Regions from separate parts of the Lysinibacillus sp. FW301-JW8 genome, predicted to be linked through region 1. Evidence: riboswitches for the same ligand, from Rfam matches in the RefSeq annotation. Region 1 holds a riboswitch; the other holds the start of a gene.
The links. A riboswitch is a leader RNA that binds a small molecule or an ion and turns the genes downstream of it on or off. The one in region 1 is predicted to bind cobalamin.
Positions count from the first base shown of each region.

Region 1 (8,039 bases):
CTTTAAAGGTCGGGAAAAATTCCAGAACACGCTCTCCGCCAATAAGTACCTCACAGTTTTCAATCCACTGTAGATATTGCGGCAACAAGCTTTCTTGTCCGTTATCCCCGATCCCAATCAATTTCATTGATTGATGCAATGTCATCAGCCCTTCCTAATAATTGTCCCTGCATCGAATAAATCGATGTGGAAAGCGTTAAACCGCCTTTAATATGGTGTAGGGAGGAGTAGCAGCAGGCCTCACATAAATGACGAAAAAATGCATCATAGCCCTTTTCTGCCATAATTTCGCCTACCTGTGAAGCAGTATTGGCCTCCTGTACCGCAGCTATTGTTTCCTCGTCTGCCCCAATATCCTTAGCCAATTGTGCTAAAAAATTAAAATCTATCGGAGCACTTTTGGAATGCACCATCATCACACCTTGCGCGACCTTCGAAAATTTCCCCATCATGCCAACAAGAGAAACTTGCTTAATGCCAAGGCGTTTACAGTGCTTTAAGGTAAAACCAACAAAATCGCCCATTTCAATAAATGCTTCCTCTGATAAATCAGGGTACTGCGCCATTCCGTACTTTTCACTGCGTCCCCCTGTTGTGATGACTAAATGTTCACAGCCAGCTGCCTTAGCAACGCTGATTGCTTGCACTATGCTTGCCATATAAGCGGAACTCGAAAAAGGCACGACGGTTCCCCTTGTGCCTAGAATGGAAATACCACCTATAATCCCCAGACGACCATTCAAGGTCTTTTTCGCAATTTCTTCACCTTCTGGGACAGAAATAATAACGTTGACGCCGCGTTTTATTTGAAAATCGTCAAGAACACCCTGTACAGTACTATGAATCATTTTACGAGGTACGGGATTAATAGCTGCTTCTCCAACTGGTACTGGTAAGCCGGGCTTCGTTACGCGCCCGACACCAATTCCTCCATCAAGATGAATGCCGGGTGTATCTGCCCAGCTCACTGTGCCAATAATAAGTGCTTTATGTGTAGCATCTGGATCATCCCCAGCATCCTTAATGGTTTCACAGCTTACCGCATTGTTTTCAAACATACAATTTTCGATTGTAAAGGTTGCATCTCGCCCAATTGGCAAATGAATTGTACTTGTTTCCTGCTCTTCATTTGTAATTAGGGCAAGCAATGCTGCCTTTGCCACTGCAGTTGCACAGGCTCCCGTTGTATAACCGTGACGCATGTCTTTGGGATCCTTTTTTGGCTTCCGCTCCATTATTTTTTCGCCTGTTCATCCGCTAAAAGTGAGATGGCATTCAAAGCGGCAACCGTCACTGTACTACCGCCTTTACGGCCAACATTCGTAATATACGGAATACCTTCTAGTTTTAATAATTCCTCTTTTGACTCAGCTGCAGATACAAAGCCAACTGGCATACCGATAATTAGATCTGGCTTTGCTAAGCCCTCTTTAATTAAACGGATTAACTCTAGCAATGCCGTTGGTGCATTACCAATGGCATAAATACCACCTTCATGTAATTTAGAAGCTTTTTGCATGGAGATAATAGCACGTGTTGTGTTTTGTTTTTTGGCTTCTACTGATACGTCTTCATCTGCGATATAGCAGTGTAGATCCCCACCATGCTTTTGAAAGCGTTTTTTGCCTGAGCCACTTTCAATCATTTGCACATCAGCTATCACATGGCGACCTGCAAGAATTGACTTGATACCTGCCTCAATTGCCTCTGGAGTAATAATAACGCTACGACCAAGCTCAAAATCAGCAGATGCATGAATGATACGACGAACGACCTTCCACTCATCCTCTGAGAAATCATGCTCTCCCATTTCTTCTGCAATAATTGAAAAACTGTAATCGTAAATTTTATCTGGGTCTACTGTTAATGGTTTGAAATCTGTTTTAAAATCCATCTGAATTGCCTCCTAAAGTGTGTTGTACAGCCTGTAGTACTTCCGTAAATGTAGAATACTGCTGGCCATACTTTATATTTGGTCTTGCAATTAATATTGTTTCAATGCCACATGCAAGTGCTGCCTCTAGCTTTTCATCCACTGAGCCAACCTTGCCACTCTCCTTCGTAATCATCAATGTCACATCATATTGACGAAAAAGCGCTTCGTTTAATTCCTTTGAAAAAGGTCCCTGTATAGCGACTATATCTCTTTGCGCCACACCAAGTGCCTCACATTTTTCCATGTTATCGAGTCTAGGTAGCATACGTGCAATCACTCTTGTATTCTCTAAGCCTTGTAAAACCTTAGTAAATGTCGCAAGCGTTTTACTGCCTGTCGTTAGCATAATGACACCACGTTTTTCTGCCGCTAAGTGAGCAGCCTCCTCATAATCTTTTACTATTGTAATAAGGGGATGAGAATAATGTTCATGTGCTCGTTCATAGCGAATATATGGTATATTTGCTTGCTCCGCTGCTGCCATGGCATTTTTGGAAGCTTCCTCAGCAAATGGGTGAGAGGCATCTACAACTAAACGATACCCTTGTTCTGTCAAAATTGTCGTCATTTCCTCAGCTGTTAATCGTCCAACTAAATGAGGTAGACCCACCTCAGCAAGGCTAGAGGCTGCTGATTCAGTAACGACTGTTGCCGTTACATCATATCCTGCTGACTGTATTTCAAGAGCTAAGTTTCTGGCATCACTCGTCCCTGCTAACATGAAAATCATTTCACAGACTCCTCTTCATGGTGGTGGTCATGTTCGTGATGATGATCATGATGGTCGTGATCATGATGGTCGTGATCATGATCGTGGTCATGATGGTGATGATGATGCGCATGACCATGTACCGCCGCATAAGCTCGATAATTTTCTAAATCCTGCATACCTGTTGATGTCCCATTTACAGCCTGCTCAATACGCTCTAGTAGCACATTTTGCAAACGTTCATGATACCCAAAATAGTCAGCAATTTGAATATCACAATCTGGATATTTGTCGTTAAATTGTTTACACATACCATTCATGCGCTCCATCAGGATGCCCGTGAATAAAAAGTATGGAAGCATAATGATTTTTTTAGCACCTAGCTTAACACAGCGCTCAATTCCCTCTTCGACACGAGGGTCCGTTACTCCCATAAAGGCACTTTCAACATATTTGACAGGCAATTTTTCCCATAACAGACGTGTGATTTTATAAAAATCACCATTTGCAGCTGGATCACTGCCGCCTCGTGCAATTAATAAAATAGCTGTATCCTGTTGTTCCTCTGTAGCATTGAAGCCGATTTCAGCTAAACGATCCTCTAAAATAGCAAATATCTCTTCATGGACACCTATCGTTTGACCATATGTGAATGTAATATGTGGATAATGCTCACGCGCATGTTCGATTTCTGCTGGAATATGTAGCTTTGAATGCCCAGCATGAAGAAGAATAATTGGAATCACATGTACCTCTGTTGCACCCTTCTTCACACAGTTTGTTATACCCTCTTCAATGTTTGGAGAAGCAAACTCCAAGAAACACGTTTCTACTAAGAAGCTATCATCAATACGAGGTGTCATTTGCTCGATAAATGTACGCACCTCATCATTTCCTGCTGCTAAACGGCTCCCATGGCCGACAAATAAAATTGCTTTCATCTCATAACTCCTCACTAGTCACCGCATGGAGCGGGCTCTACTTTTATTTTTGAAGACATATCCTGATACGTGAAGTGCAGAATCTTTTTCACACGCTTAAAATACTTAAACAGACGTTCATTTGGATGGGCATTTGCTTTATACTCCTCAATGATGTCCGTAATGAGCGGAATAAGTTGTTCAGGCTCTAGGCCCTCTACAACTGGCTGTGCAGCATGTGCTGTACGACCTACTGGCTTTGCCCCAATAAATACATCGAACTTGCTTTTACGATAAACAATACCAATATCATCAAATACTGCTCGATAGCACGCCATACCGCAGCCATTAAAGCCAATATTCAAGGTTTTTGGTAAAGACATTCCACCAAGCTTCTCCTGAATCTCCTCCGCATATGGAATTGAATCAACCTTTTCTCCATAACAGAAGTCACAAGCCTTTAATGATAGTACATCTCCAATCGGCGCCAGTAAAAAACCAACCTCACTTAGCTTTGCTGTAATTTCTTCTGGCTCCGTTGTTGGAATTTTTAAATGGATTTGATGGTCAGGTGTGTATTCCATCGTTCCATCCTCTCCAACAACCTCTGCTAGCGTCATCATCTGTTGCGGAGTGAAAAATTTATTGGCTACTCCTGGGCTTACAGCTAATTCAAAGATAGATTCGATTTTTTGTTGCACAAGCTTTGGTATTATCTTTACCTCACTTGTTCCCTTGACCATAGCTAACGCTGCTGTCGCCATCTCAAGTGAAATTTTTTTTTGCTTAGGATTAGGTGTAATGGCTAAACTGGGCTCAATACGATTGGCGTTGGGATCTGCTGCAAAGTCATTGCGTGCCTCTCCAGTTTCTTGATTCATTGCCCATGGTTCATTTTCTCCCCTTAAACGTTGGTGTGGACGTAATGGCTGCTTTTCCTCACCGAGTGTGTATTTACGCTGATAGCCGCGTGGCGTAATCATTTTATTATCATAGAAAAACGTTGATGAATTTCCGATAATAACTGTTGTCAGCATTCCAATATCATGCTCTAGCATTTCTGCTAAAGTTGTCATTGTAACCTCCTGACGATCACGATAAGCGCTTTTGACAAGTCCCACTGGTGTATCAGGTGAACGATATTCTAATAAAATGCGTTGGGCCTCCACAATTTGCCTTGTACGTCGACCACTTTTTGGGTTATACAGAGCAATCACAAAATCCGCCATTGCTGCTGCCTCCACACGCTTCGCAATTAAATTCCAAGGTGTTAGGTGATCACTTAAACTGATCGTACAAGCGTCATGCATAATTGGCGCACCTAGTAAACTTGCACATGAATTGATAGCAGAAATACCTGGAACAATTTCTACCTCTACACCAGTTGCTTCCGTCCAACCAAGCTCGATTAATACCTCATACACTAATCCTGCCATGCCATAAACACCAGAATCACCGCTGGAAATAACAGATACGATATTCCCTGCCTCTGCTTGGCGTACCGCTTCCTGTGCACGAGATACTTCCTCCGTCATACCTGTACTAACAATGGATTTTGCATTAACTAAGTCTTGAATCAGCTCTACATATGTTTTATAGCCTATGATCATATCACTCTGTTGCAATGCCTCCACTGCCCGATGCGTAATATGATTAAAATCACCAGGCCCAAAGCCAACTACGAAAATCTTCCCTTGTTGCGCCATTTTGTTACCCCTCTTTCACCTTTTCGATGCCTTTAATGGCTGTTGTTTGTGCTGTCCGCTGCAATGTACCCTCCCGAAGTGTAAAAACATGTTCATGATGCAGTGACTCATGATATAAATCCTGCACAAGTGCCCTCGCATGCTCAGTTGTTGGCACACGGTACCAATTTCCTTGCGGATAAGCAATGACAACACAGGCATCCTTACATCTGCCGTTACAGCGTGTCCGTGTTGTATGTATTTTTTTATCAAGTGCCTGCAACTGTATTTCATCACGAATTGCTTGTGTAATTTCCTCCGCTTCTTTTTTCATACAGCTGCTGCCATTGCAAATAAAAAGATGGGTTTGCATCCCTTCTAAATTCCAAGTAGTCATCGTTGTTCTCCCCCTCAATACTTTTAGGAACAAAGAAAAACCTTTACTCTAATCGAAGAGTAAAGGTTTAGTAGAAGCCAAATAAAGTCGAATAAATTACAGGTACTCGCCTTTGCTTCAACTTCTCCCTCCGAAAAGTTTGCATGCATTATTACATAAGCAGGTTTCCTGACTTAAGCTTCCATTTACTTTCGCGCCTTCCCAAGTTTGCACTAGTGGCATTTGCGATTTCATCAGCTATTACAGTAGCGGGGGCTGTATCGGATTTTCACCAATTTCCCTATTATCTTGAAAATATTCAAGCACTTATGTATGTTTATATATCAAATTTGTATGTTTTACATGAATTGAAAACTGTCTCTATCATATCTTATAATTTTAAAATTTCAATATTTCTCACTAAAATCATGACAATTTTATTAAAATTTCATCAAAAATTTCATAGAATAAAGAAAAATTCTCTTTTATTTTATCAGAATTTTCTACATTGCACCTCAATTAAAAAAATTTTTTTCTTAAAAAAGATAGCCTCATGATGGAAAATCATGTTACACTTTGTCGTGAAATCTCACAACTTCATCTTTTTTCGGTGCGAAGTGCTTATCATTTTGCTTAAAAGGGAAGCCGGTTCAAGTCCGGCGCGGTCCCGCCACTGTACTAGGGAGTTTTATAGAGAATGCCACTGTCCAACGGATGGGAAGGCCTATAAAACGAGGAACTAAAGCCAGGAGACCTGCCGAAAAGAATGTGAACGTTTCAACCTACGAGGATAGGTGTGCGGCTTAGTAGAATCGAATTCTATTTGTTTTTTAGCTATGCACTTTTCCAATATGGAGAAGTGTTTTTTTATTTTCGCACGCTTTTTCAAAAACTATAAGTGAGGAGGAGAAATTTTGAAATTCTCAGGCTGGAAACTTAGTTATTTCTTATTGGCATTTTTATTTGTGCCAAATCGTGCATTTGCCATGCATATAATGGAGGGCTTTTTGCCAATTGAATGGGCCATTTTTTGGTGGGTTGTATCCATTCCATTTATTATTTTAGGATTACGTTCAATTCGCAAAACCATTGATGCAAACCCTGAAACAAAAATGATATTAGGGCTATCAGGCGCTTTTGCTTTTGTGCTATCAGCATTAAAGATACCGTCTGTAACAGGAAGCTGCTCGCATCCAACAGGTGTTGGGCTTGGTACAGTTCTGTTTGGACCATTAGCAATGAGCGTAATTGGAACAATTGTATTACTATTCCAAGCTTTACTTTTAGCACATGGAGGACTTACAACTTTAGGAGCAAACGCCTTTTCCATGGCAGTTGTTGGTCCAATTATTGCTTATTATGTATTTAAAGGCTCACAAAAAATGGGTCTATCATTTTCTTTAGCTGTGTTTTTAGCTGCTATGCTTGGTGACTTAGGTACATATATTGTCACTTCAGTACAACTAGCTCTTGCTTTCCCTTCTGAGGTTGGTGGCTTTATGGCGTCATTCTCAAAATTCGCGGGTATTTTTGCATTAACACAAATCCCTCTAGCTGTTAGTGAAGGAATTTTAACAGTAGTCGTGATGAATTTCTTGAAAAAATACAATGTAAGCGAATTAAAAGCTTTACGTGTTTTCTCAACAAAGGAGGCACATTAGGATGAAAAAAAACTTATTACTGCTTGCAATTGTTGTATTATTAGCCATTGTCCCATTATTCATACAAAAAGGTGCTGAATTCGAAGGAGCAGATGGTGAGGCGGAGGCGGCAATTGGTGAAATAAATGCTGAATACGAACCATGGTTTGAAAGCTTATGGGAACCACCAAGTGGAGAAATTGAAAGCTTATTATTCGCACTACAAGCTGCTATAGGTGCTGGATTTATCGGATACTTTATCGGCTTAATGCGCGGCAAACATAAAGAAGGTTAAGTATGTTGCTCATTGATAAGTATGCATATATGAATAAGCTAGCGTCTGTTCATCCGCTAGAAAAAATGATGTTTTCTTTTGGACTATTATTATTGTCGCTTATCATGAGAGATGAACGAATTTCACTCATTACATTTATTGTAATGAGTGCTTTTATCATTATAAGCGCAAAAATTCCTGTTAAATATTATTTTAAACTATTATTGTTACCCGGATTTTTTTTACTATCTAGCTTATTATCTATTTTAATATCTATAGCCCCGGCGACGAGCATGCTACCTGCACATATCTGGTCATTTTCTATTAATAATTGGACAATTTTTGTAGGCAACGCAAGCATAGTGACAGCACAGCAACTTTTTTTCATCGTTCTTGGAAGTGTCAGTTGTTTATATTTTTTAATCCTAACAACATCTGTACAGTCTATTTGTCATGTGTTGAGACAATGTAGAATTCCTGCTTTGTTTGTTGAGCTGGT
Region 1 covers NZ_JBYTBB010000041.1:41,030-49,068, forward strand. Annotated here, with positions in the region: gene cbiE (precorrin-6y C5,15-methyltransferase (decarboxylating) subunit CbiE) at 1-145, opposite strand, end outside; gene AC3WOM_RS16590 (cobalt-precorrin-5B (C(1))-methyltransferase) at 102-1,235, opposite strand; gene AC3WOM_RS16595 (precorrin-8X methylmutase) at 1,235-1,894, opposite strand; gene cobK (precorrin-6A reductase) at 1,884-2,666, opposite strand; gene AC3WOM_RS16605 (sirohydrochlorin chelatase) at 2,663-3,586, opposite strand; gene cobJ (precorrin-3B C(17)-methyltransferase) at 3,601-5,271, opposite strand; gene AC3WOM_RS16615 ((2Fe-2S) ferredoxin domain-containing protein) at 5,276-5,647, opposite strand; cobalamin riboswitch at 5,789-5,972, opposite strand; cobalamin riboswitch at 6,218-6,402, shown strand; gene AC3WOM_RS16620 (energy-coupling factor ABC transporter permease) at 6,541-7,287, shown strand; gene AC3WOM_RS16625 (energy-coupling factor ABC transporter substrate-binding protein) at 7,289-7,561, shown strand; gene cbiQ (cobalt ECF transporter T component CbiQ) at 7,564-8,039, shown strand, end outside.

Region 2 (8,039 bases), on a different contig from region 1:
TTTGCATATTTAAAGTCGATTTCGTGTTGTCCAGGAGCTACCTCATGGTGAGAAGCTTCGATTTCAAAGCCCATCTCTTCTAGCTCTAATACGATATCACGACGGCAATTTTCACCAAGATCAGTTGGCGCTAAGTCGAAGTAACCACCATGGTCATTTACTTCCAGTGTTGGTTCGCCTTTTGCATCTAATTTGAATAAGAAGAACTCTGGCTCAGGCCCTAAATTGAAGCTTGTGAAGCCCATATCTTCCATTTTTTTCAGGATACGTTTTAGGTTATTACGTGGGTCACCAGCAAATGGCTCGCCTTTAGCAGTGTATACATCACAAATGAAGCGTGCTACTTTCCCTTTTTCAGAAGTCCAAGGGAACACTACGAACGAATCTAGATCAGGATATAAATACATATCTGATTCTTCAATACGAACGAAGCCTTCAATAGATGAACCATCAAACATCATTTTATTTTCTAGTGCTTTATCTAATTGGCTTACAGGTATCTCAACGTTTTTGATTGTGCCAAGTATATCCGTAAATTGTAAACGAATAAAGCTTACGTTTTTTTCTTCGATTAGACGTTTAATGTCCTCTTTTGTGTATTTACCCACAGTTTTCCACACTCCTATAATTTGTCTAGCTTTTATCTTTACCCTACCCTATTAAAGGCTTTTAATAGAATCGGGATAAATCCCCTCGTCGGATGGATGATTTTTGCATGCGTTGTGCTTGACGCATTTCCTCACGCATAATACGACGTAATTCTGAGTCACTTAAATCTGGCTCATCTGCCGTAACAGGATCACTCTTTTTAGCAAATAATTTTTTAATCTTTGCCATATTCATTCCATGTTCTAAATAATCCTTAATTTCAAGCAATGTATCGACGTCATTTAATGAGAACATTCGACGATTGCCATCTGTTCGGTGCGGCTCAATTAAATGGTGTTCTTCATAATAACGAATTTGGCGTGCCGAAAGCTCGGTCAATTGCATCACGATACTCATGGATAATAACGGCATAGTTCGTCTAATTTCACGACTCATTTAAGTCCCCTCCAATACCCGCTTATCATATAACGAAATTTTTACACTGTCAACAAGGATGTAAGGTTTCCTAACATCGTTTTTCAATATTTTTTTCGACTGCTACAAAATTGTAAAAAACTATTTGTCTATGAAAATCAAGGTAAGAACAAAAGTATTGCTCTTCCACAAAACGAGTGGTTGATCTCCGTTCCGACTGAGTGCTTTCCTGGGGGCGTCCGATGAGCCGCTTCACTCGCGTTGCTCGCTCCAGGGTCTCATCTGTGACGCTAATCCCCAAGGAGTCACTCAGTCTACACTCCAATCAACCACTCCTCATTCTTATGGTATATAGTGAACAATAAAACTAAGCCTTAGTATTAACTATTATTGTGCAAAAATGAGGGTCAGTAACCACACTTTTGACATGAAGAAAATATACAAAGTTTCACACTATTCTTAATTGGAGTGTAAAACTACTCGACTTCTGTAGGATAAAGAGACAGACGAGAAACTGAGGCCAACATGATGTTGATCACAAAAGTCTTTGTTGATGTCGCTACGCTTTCGAACCGATAACTTATCACAGGACGTGACGCACTTAACCTTCGTTCCTTTAGCTCGTCGCTTGCCCACAAAAAGCTTTATTCTTGCAAAAGCGAAGCGTCAGCGACAAAGTAGCTTGGAACCGAAATCCCTTCATTTTAACGCAATATTCACTAAAATTCACTTGACCATTTTGATTTATTACTTACCTATTTCTGAATTTTTTGAACAGCACTACAAATCGCAAATTTTACATGCTCATATGTGAGACCGCCTTGAATAAATGCTGTGTATGGTGGACGAATTGGACCGTCTGCTGTAAGCTCGATACTCGATCCCTGAATAAAGGTACCGGCCGCCATTATGACATCATCCTCATAGCCCGGCATATAGGCTGGCTCTGGTGCATAATGGGCATTGATTGGTGAGTTCGCTTGAATTTCACGACAAAAGGCAATCATTTGTTCAGCCGTTTGGAATGAAACAGATTGAATTAAATCAGTACGTTTTACATCGTAGCTTGGTGATGTAGACATACCGATTTCTTCTAGCATTGCAGCTGTAAAAACTGCACCTTTTAGAGCTTGTGCTACAACATGTGGCGCTAGGAAAAAGCCTTGATAAAAATCGCCAAGCGTATTTAATGTTGCACCTGCTTCAGCACCAATACCTGGTGACGTCATACGATAGGCACATTTTTCAACTAAATCAGCACGACCAGCAATATAGCCACCAATTTTCGCTAAGCCTCCCCCTGGATTTTTAATCAGAGAGCCTGCCATTAAATCTGCCCCTATCTCTGTCGGTTCCTGAGCCTCTACAAATTCTCCATAGCAATTGTCGACAAAGATGATAGCCTGTGGTGCTAATTCACGGACTTTCACGCACATATCAGCAATTTCTGTAATAGTAAAGGATGGACGTGTTGCATAGCCCTTTGATCGTTGAATAGCAATCATTTTTGTATTCTCTGTAATAGCGGCCTCTACACCATCCCAATCAATCATTTGATTATCCATTAAATCCACATGACGATAACCGATTTTATAATCCTTTAATGAGCCAGTATCCTTGTCACCGCCATCTACTATGGATTGTAATGTATCATATGGTTGCCCTGAAATATACAGCAATTCATCACCCGGTCGTAACACTCCGAATAGACTAAGTGTAATAGCATGTGTCCCCGAAATTATCTGTGGACGTACAATGGCAGCCTCCGCTCCGAAAACCTCTGCATAAACACGCTCTAAATTATCACGTCCCTCATCATCATAGCCATATCCATTAGAAGGGTGTAAATGATAGTCACTCACTTGATGTTTCCTAAAAGCTGCAAGCACCTTTTGTTGATTAAAGAACGCCATATCGTCTACCTTCCTATGAAAGGGGCGAACCTTGTCCTCTATTTTGGAAGCTAACGCTAACGTTTCTTCTGTTAAATTTGTTGTAAAAGTCATTCGTTCTTCTCCATTCACATTTGTTCAATCACGGGCACATATACCCACAAATTGAAGTTTTCACTTAACTCCTATCCCATCTTAACAATTTGTAGATGTGTCTGCAAAACTTGCCTATTGTTTCTACTCGTAATATGCGCTAAGCTAATGTGCGGACTTCTTTCATTATTTCCGATATTTTGACTACAAAATTCATAGATTCTGTTACATTTAATAGAATTCTTTAACTTTAATGAGAAAGTATATTATTTTTCAGAAGGGGTGAAAGGGATGGCTTGGGAGGTTTTTAGTATTATCGGAACAATTGCCTTTGCTATTTCCGGGGCAATTATCGCCATGGAGGAAGAATACGATTTATTCGGTGTTTATATACTCGGTATTGTCACTGCCTTTGGTGGTGGGGCAATTCGTAACTTGCTTATTGGCCTTCCCGTTACAACGTTATGGGGACAGGATATGATGTTCCAAATTGCGCTTGCGGCGATTACTATATTTTTTATTTTCCCGCATCATCTAATTCAGCATTGGCATCGCTGGGGAAACTTCACAGATGCAATTGGCTTATCTGCATTTGCTATTCAAGGTGCCCTCTATGCGGTAAAGCTCGATATGCCAATTAGTGCGGTTATTGTAGCTGCTGTCTTAACTGGCTCAGGAGGCGGGATTGTTCGGGATCTATTAGCAAGACGCAAGCCCCTCGTATTACGTGATGAAATTTATGGTGTTTGGGCAGCTCTTGCAGGACTTGTGATTGGTTTAGAAGTTTTAACAGGCGACCTCTTTTTATATGGATTATTTGGAATAATTACAGTGCTAAGAGTTCTTTCCTATATGAAGAAATGGCGTTTGCCTTTACGAAAGCTGAATCGAGCATGACTATTTTATGAATAGTAACAAGCCCAAATAGTTCGATTAAATGGGCTTGTTATACTTTTTGCTGCTGCCAAGAAATGCCTCAAGCAAATATTTTTTCAACCATCAGCATTTATAAATAGAAAGTGTGCTTCATTCATTCGTTTCTACTAGCACTACAGATTCTTCAAGTGTAGCCATGTTTTTAATCATGGAGCATGCTGCATCTAAAATTGGAAAGGCTAAAGCTGCACCAGAGCCTTCTCCTAAACGCATATTCATATGTAGCATTGGTTCTACCCCTAGCAACTTGGCTGCTATTTTTGCACCTGGTTCTTCTGAGGCATGGGAAGGAATGATGTAGTCCTTTATTTTTGGCTCAAGCTCAAATGCTATGAGGGCAGCAATCGTAGAAATAAAACCATCAATAACAACAGGCTTGCGATTTGCAGCCCCAGCAAGTACAATCCCAGCCATAGCAGCTATTTCTAAGCCACCAACTTTTGCAAGAATATCAATAGCATCGTTGCGATTGGGCTTGTTTAATGCAATAGCATGTTGAATAACCTTCACCTTATGCGCAATTCCCCCCGCTCCCACACCAGCGCCCATTCCTGTTACTACATTTGGATGACAGGCATGAAGCACGGATAGGATAGCTGCACTTGGGGTAGTATTCCCAATACCCATTTCTCCAGTTCCAAGAATATCCACTCCATTTTTAATTTCGCTCGTTGCGACTTCAATTCCTACTTCGATGGATTGAATAGCTTCCTCTCTTGACATAGCTGGACCCTTTGCCATATTGTCTGTTCCATATTTAATTTTCTTTAGAATGACTCCAGCATCAAGTGGTAAATCTTCTTTTACACCAACGTCGACCGTTACAATTTTGGCATTGGTTATGCTGGCGATTGCACAAACACCCGTTAGCCCTTTTGGAAAATTCATTGTTTGTAAAAAGGTTACCTTTTGTGGATTGGAAGTTACATCTTCCTCACAAACACCGTGATCTGCTGCACAGACAATAATTGCCTTGCTCTCAATTTTAGGAAATAATTCTCCTGTAATGCCAGCAAGCTGTACAGCAAGATTTTCCAGTCCCCCCAAGCTTCCAGGTGGCTTGCTCAGAGAGTCTATATATTCCCTAGCTTTCCCCATCATATGGCTATCCACATTTTGAATTTTTTTAATCGTTTGCTGTAATAATTGCATGAAACTATTCCCCTTTCTATCTTTCGAGACAATATAAAAAGCCTGCAGTTTATTCATCACAAATAAACTACAGACTTTTCCATCGTCTATATAATCGAAGCAATTAGGCAGGTCTCCTGGCTTAATTTCAACATTTCATAGAACCTTCCCAGCACCATGCTAGTGGCATTCTCTATGAAACTCCTTTTTACAGTGGCGGGACCGCTAAAGACTCTCACTTTATTCCCTATTCTCCCATAATGGGCACCCAATGCTATTATGCAATTACTTTAAATTTACTGTAAAGATTTCTTGCTGTCAATATGACACCTTTAAAGTTCTTTCTGATCGATTTCACTAATAAAGGTCGCACCAAGTAATAGAATGGCTCCTATTATTTGTAGCACAGTCATTTTTTCTCCTATAATCATCGTTGAGATAACCAATGACGTTAGAGGGTCAATATAGCTTAGAATGGCTATACTTTGCCCCTTTAATTGACTCATTCCCAAAAAGAAAAGATAGAAGCCTATACCAGCATGGACAATACCCAATGCTATAAGTAAACTAATGGATTTTATATCGATATGCATGATTTGGAATCCATTTGTTCCATAAAGATAAAGTGCCAGAAATAACGCTGCTAAAGAAAGCTGCACAATTGTGTTAGCAGGCTCTTTAAGTCCATGAATATACTTGTTGACAAAGGTTACGAATGTATAGAAACATGCTGCAATAAGCCCATACACTATACCGATATCCTGCCCATTTTCTCCTGCAACTTGGCTATGGACAATAAAGAATAATCCAACCAGCGCCACACAGACATAGAAAATTTTTCTTAGATACAGTTTTTCCTTTAATATAATCGGTGATAAACAAATCACTAAAACTGGCGCAAAATAATAACTAAGCGCTGCATTTGCAATGGTTGTTTCTTTGTATGCTTGAAAAAGAAAAATCCAATTCCCACATAATGCTACACTAGATAGCAGCAATGGCCATATATTAGGCAGAATAGATACTTTCGTTATTTTTTCTTTCTTTGCGATGAAAATTACCAATAAAAAGCAAGAGCCAATGACACTCATCCAGAATGCAATTTCACTGGATGGTAGCTGTATATATTTTGCAAAAACACCGACAGCTCCGAAGATAATCATAGATAAAACAAATGCAAATTTTCCGCTCACTTCTGATTCCTACTTTCTACTTATATAGTTTTTAGCCTATACAGTAGAATCTATTGAAAGAAGAGCAAGCTAGTGTGGAATGCCTTAAACAGTAGATTCTACTGTAAAGACATTGTTGGAGGTGCTATTGATCGGAACATATTACCCATCCTTTCTATGTTCAACTCGGACATTCTATAGTTATTTTACCGAAACCCACGTACTATATCAATTATGCCTCGGGAGACTTCTGTACCTGCCGCTGTCGCTGTGCTTTCGCGTAAAAGACATTTGCTGAAAGAAGTTAAATAGTTCGATATTTGGCGGGTGTCATCCCAACATATTTTTTAAATACTTTACTAAAATACTCTTCATTACTATAGCCCACTAACGAAGCAATTTCATTATTTCTTTTATTACTATGAACTAGTAGCTGCTTTGCCTTGTCAATTCTAAGCTCATTTAACAGGTGGATGAAATTTTTATCAATGCTTTTTTTAATTAATATACTTAAATTTGCTTGGCTTTTGTTAAATATGCCTGATAAATAATTCAAATCTAACTGTGGATCATCAAAATGTGTATAAATATAATCGACTATTTTTTTCCCTAAATCATCTCTATTGCCATGTAAATTAAGTATTTTATCTACGAGCGGCTCTATATAGCTATTTACTATTATTGATAAATTGTCTTCTTTAATCATTTGATGGTGGATACTAATAATTTTTTGGGCACTGTTATACGTTTCAAAGCAATTGAAATGAATGCTATATTGTAATAAGAACGTAATCATGAATTCTAATCTTTGCTGAAAATCAATGTTTGTATTTTGTAAAACCCCTATAAATTCTTGTAATTTTAACTCATCCGTAAAGATTTGATTATCAAAAATGGATTTTCTTTTGTTTAGAACAGTGCCGCTTGTATTTAGATGCTTCTTTAGCAGTAACTCTAGCACGGCTTGATTTACATCATGTAAGTCTTTTCTTTGCAGAACGATATGATGATCCTGACTATACGACAAAACAAAATCGGTATTCATAATTTCAATGTGCTCCCCAAAAATATTAAAATAAAATAGCTCATGAGCGTGTGGAATTCGTATATTTTTTGTTTGATTGATGCTGATAACAAAGTATTCAAATGAATAGATATTACTATCCGTCATTTGTTGATCAAAGGCCAATATTAAATTTAATAATTGATTATATTTGATAGCATAATCTACTTGTCTCTTCATGCTCAATGCTTCCATCGTTTGTGAAAGCTTTAGCTTTAGATTTTTATAATCAATTGGCTTTAAAATATAATCCTCTGCCCCAATTTGAATAGCACTTTGCAAATATTGAAAGTCATCATAGCCAGATAGAAAAATCACCTTAAATTGATGGAACTTTTTTAGCTCCCATACAGCCTCTATTCCACTCATACCAGGTAAATTAATATCCGATAAAACGATGTCAGGGGAAATATCCTTAGCTGCCAGTAACATGTCTTCCCCAGTTGCATAAGAAAAGACATGTAGGGATTCAGTAAAATTTCTGTTGATAAAAAAGCTTAGTCCCTCTCTAATAAAGTTCTCATCCTCTACTATAAATATATTCATAGAGCTCACCTCACCGTTAAAAGACATTATTTCTTATATGGTAATAGAATTCTCGACACAAAATATTTTTGTTCGTTAACTAGAACTGTAACACCATATGCTTCTCCATATTTTATCTTTAATCGTCTATTTACATTTTTCAATCCAATGCTGCCCTCATGATTTTCTTCATTTATTTTTTCA
Region 2 covers NZ_JBYTBB010000002.1:148,614-156,652, reverse strand. Annotated here, with positions in the region: gene glnA (type I glutamate--ammonia ligase) at 1-608, opposite strand, end outside; gene AC3WOM_RS01705 (MerR family transcriptional regulator) at 670-1,044, opposite strand; gene AC3WOM_RS01700 (methionine gamma-lyase family protein) at 1,779-3,029, opposite strand; gene AC3WOM_RS01695 (trimeric intracellular cation channel family protein) at 3,300-3,905, shown strand; gene cobT (nicotinate-nucleotide--dimethylbenzimidazole phosphoribosyltransferase) at 4,035-5,096, opposite strand; cobalamin riboswitch at 5,186-5,362, opposite strand; gene AC3WOM_RS01685 (DMT family transporter) at 5,408-6,268, opposite strand; gene AC3WOM_RS01680 (response regulator) at 6,552-7,856, opposite strand; gene AC3WOM_RS01675 (sensor histidine kinase) at 7,883-8,039, opposite strand, start outside.
Region 2: it holds a riboswitch for cobalamin, as region 1 does, so the genes downstream of both, cobT (nicotinate-nucleotide--dimethylbenzimidazole phosphoribosyltransferase) here and AC3WOM_RS16615 ((2Fe-2S) ferredoxin domain-containing protein) in region 1, are expected to answer to the same signal.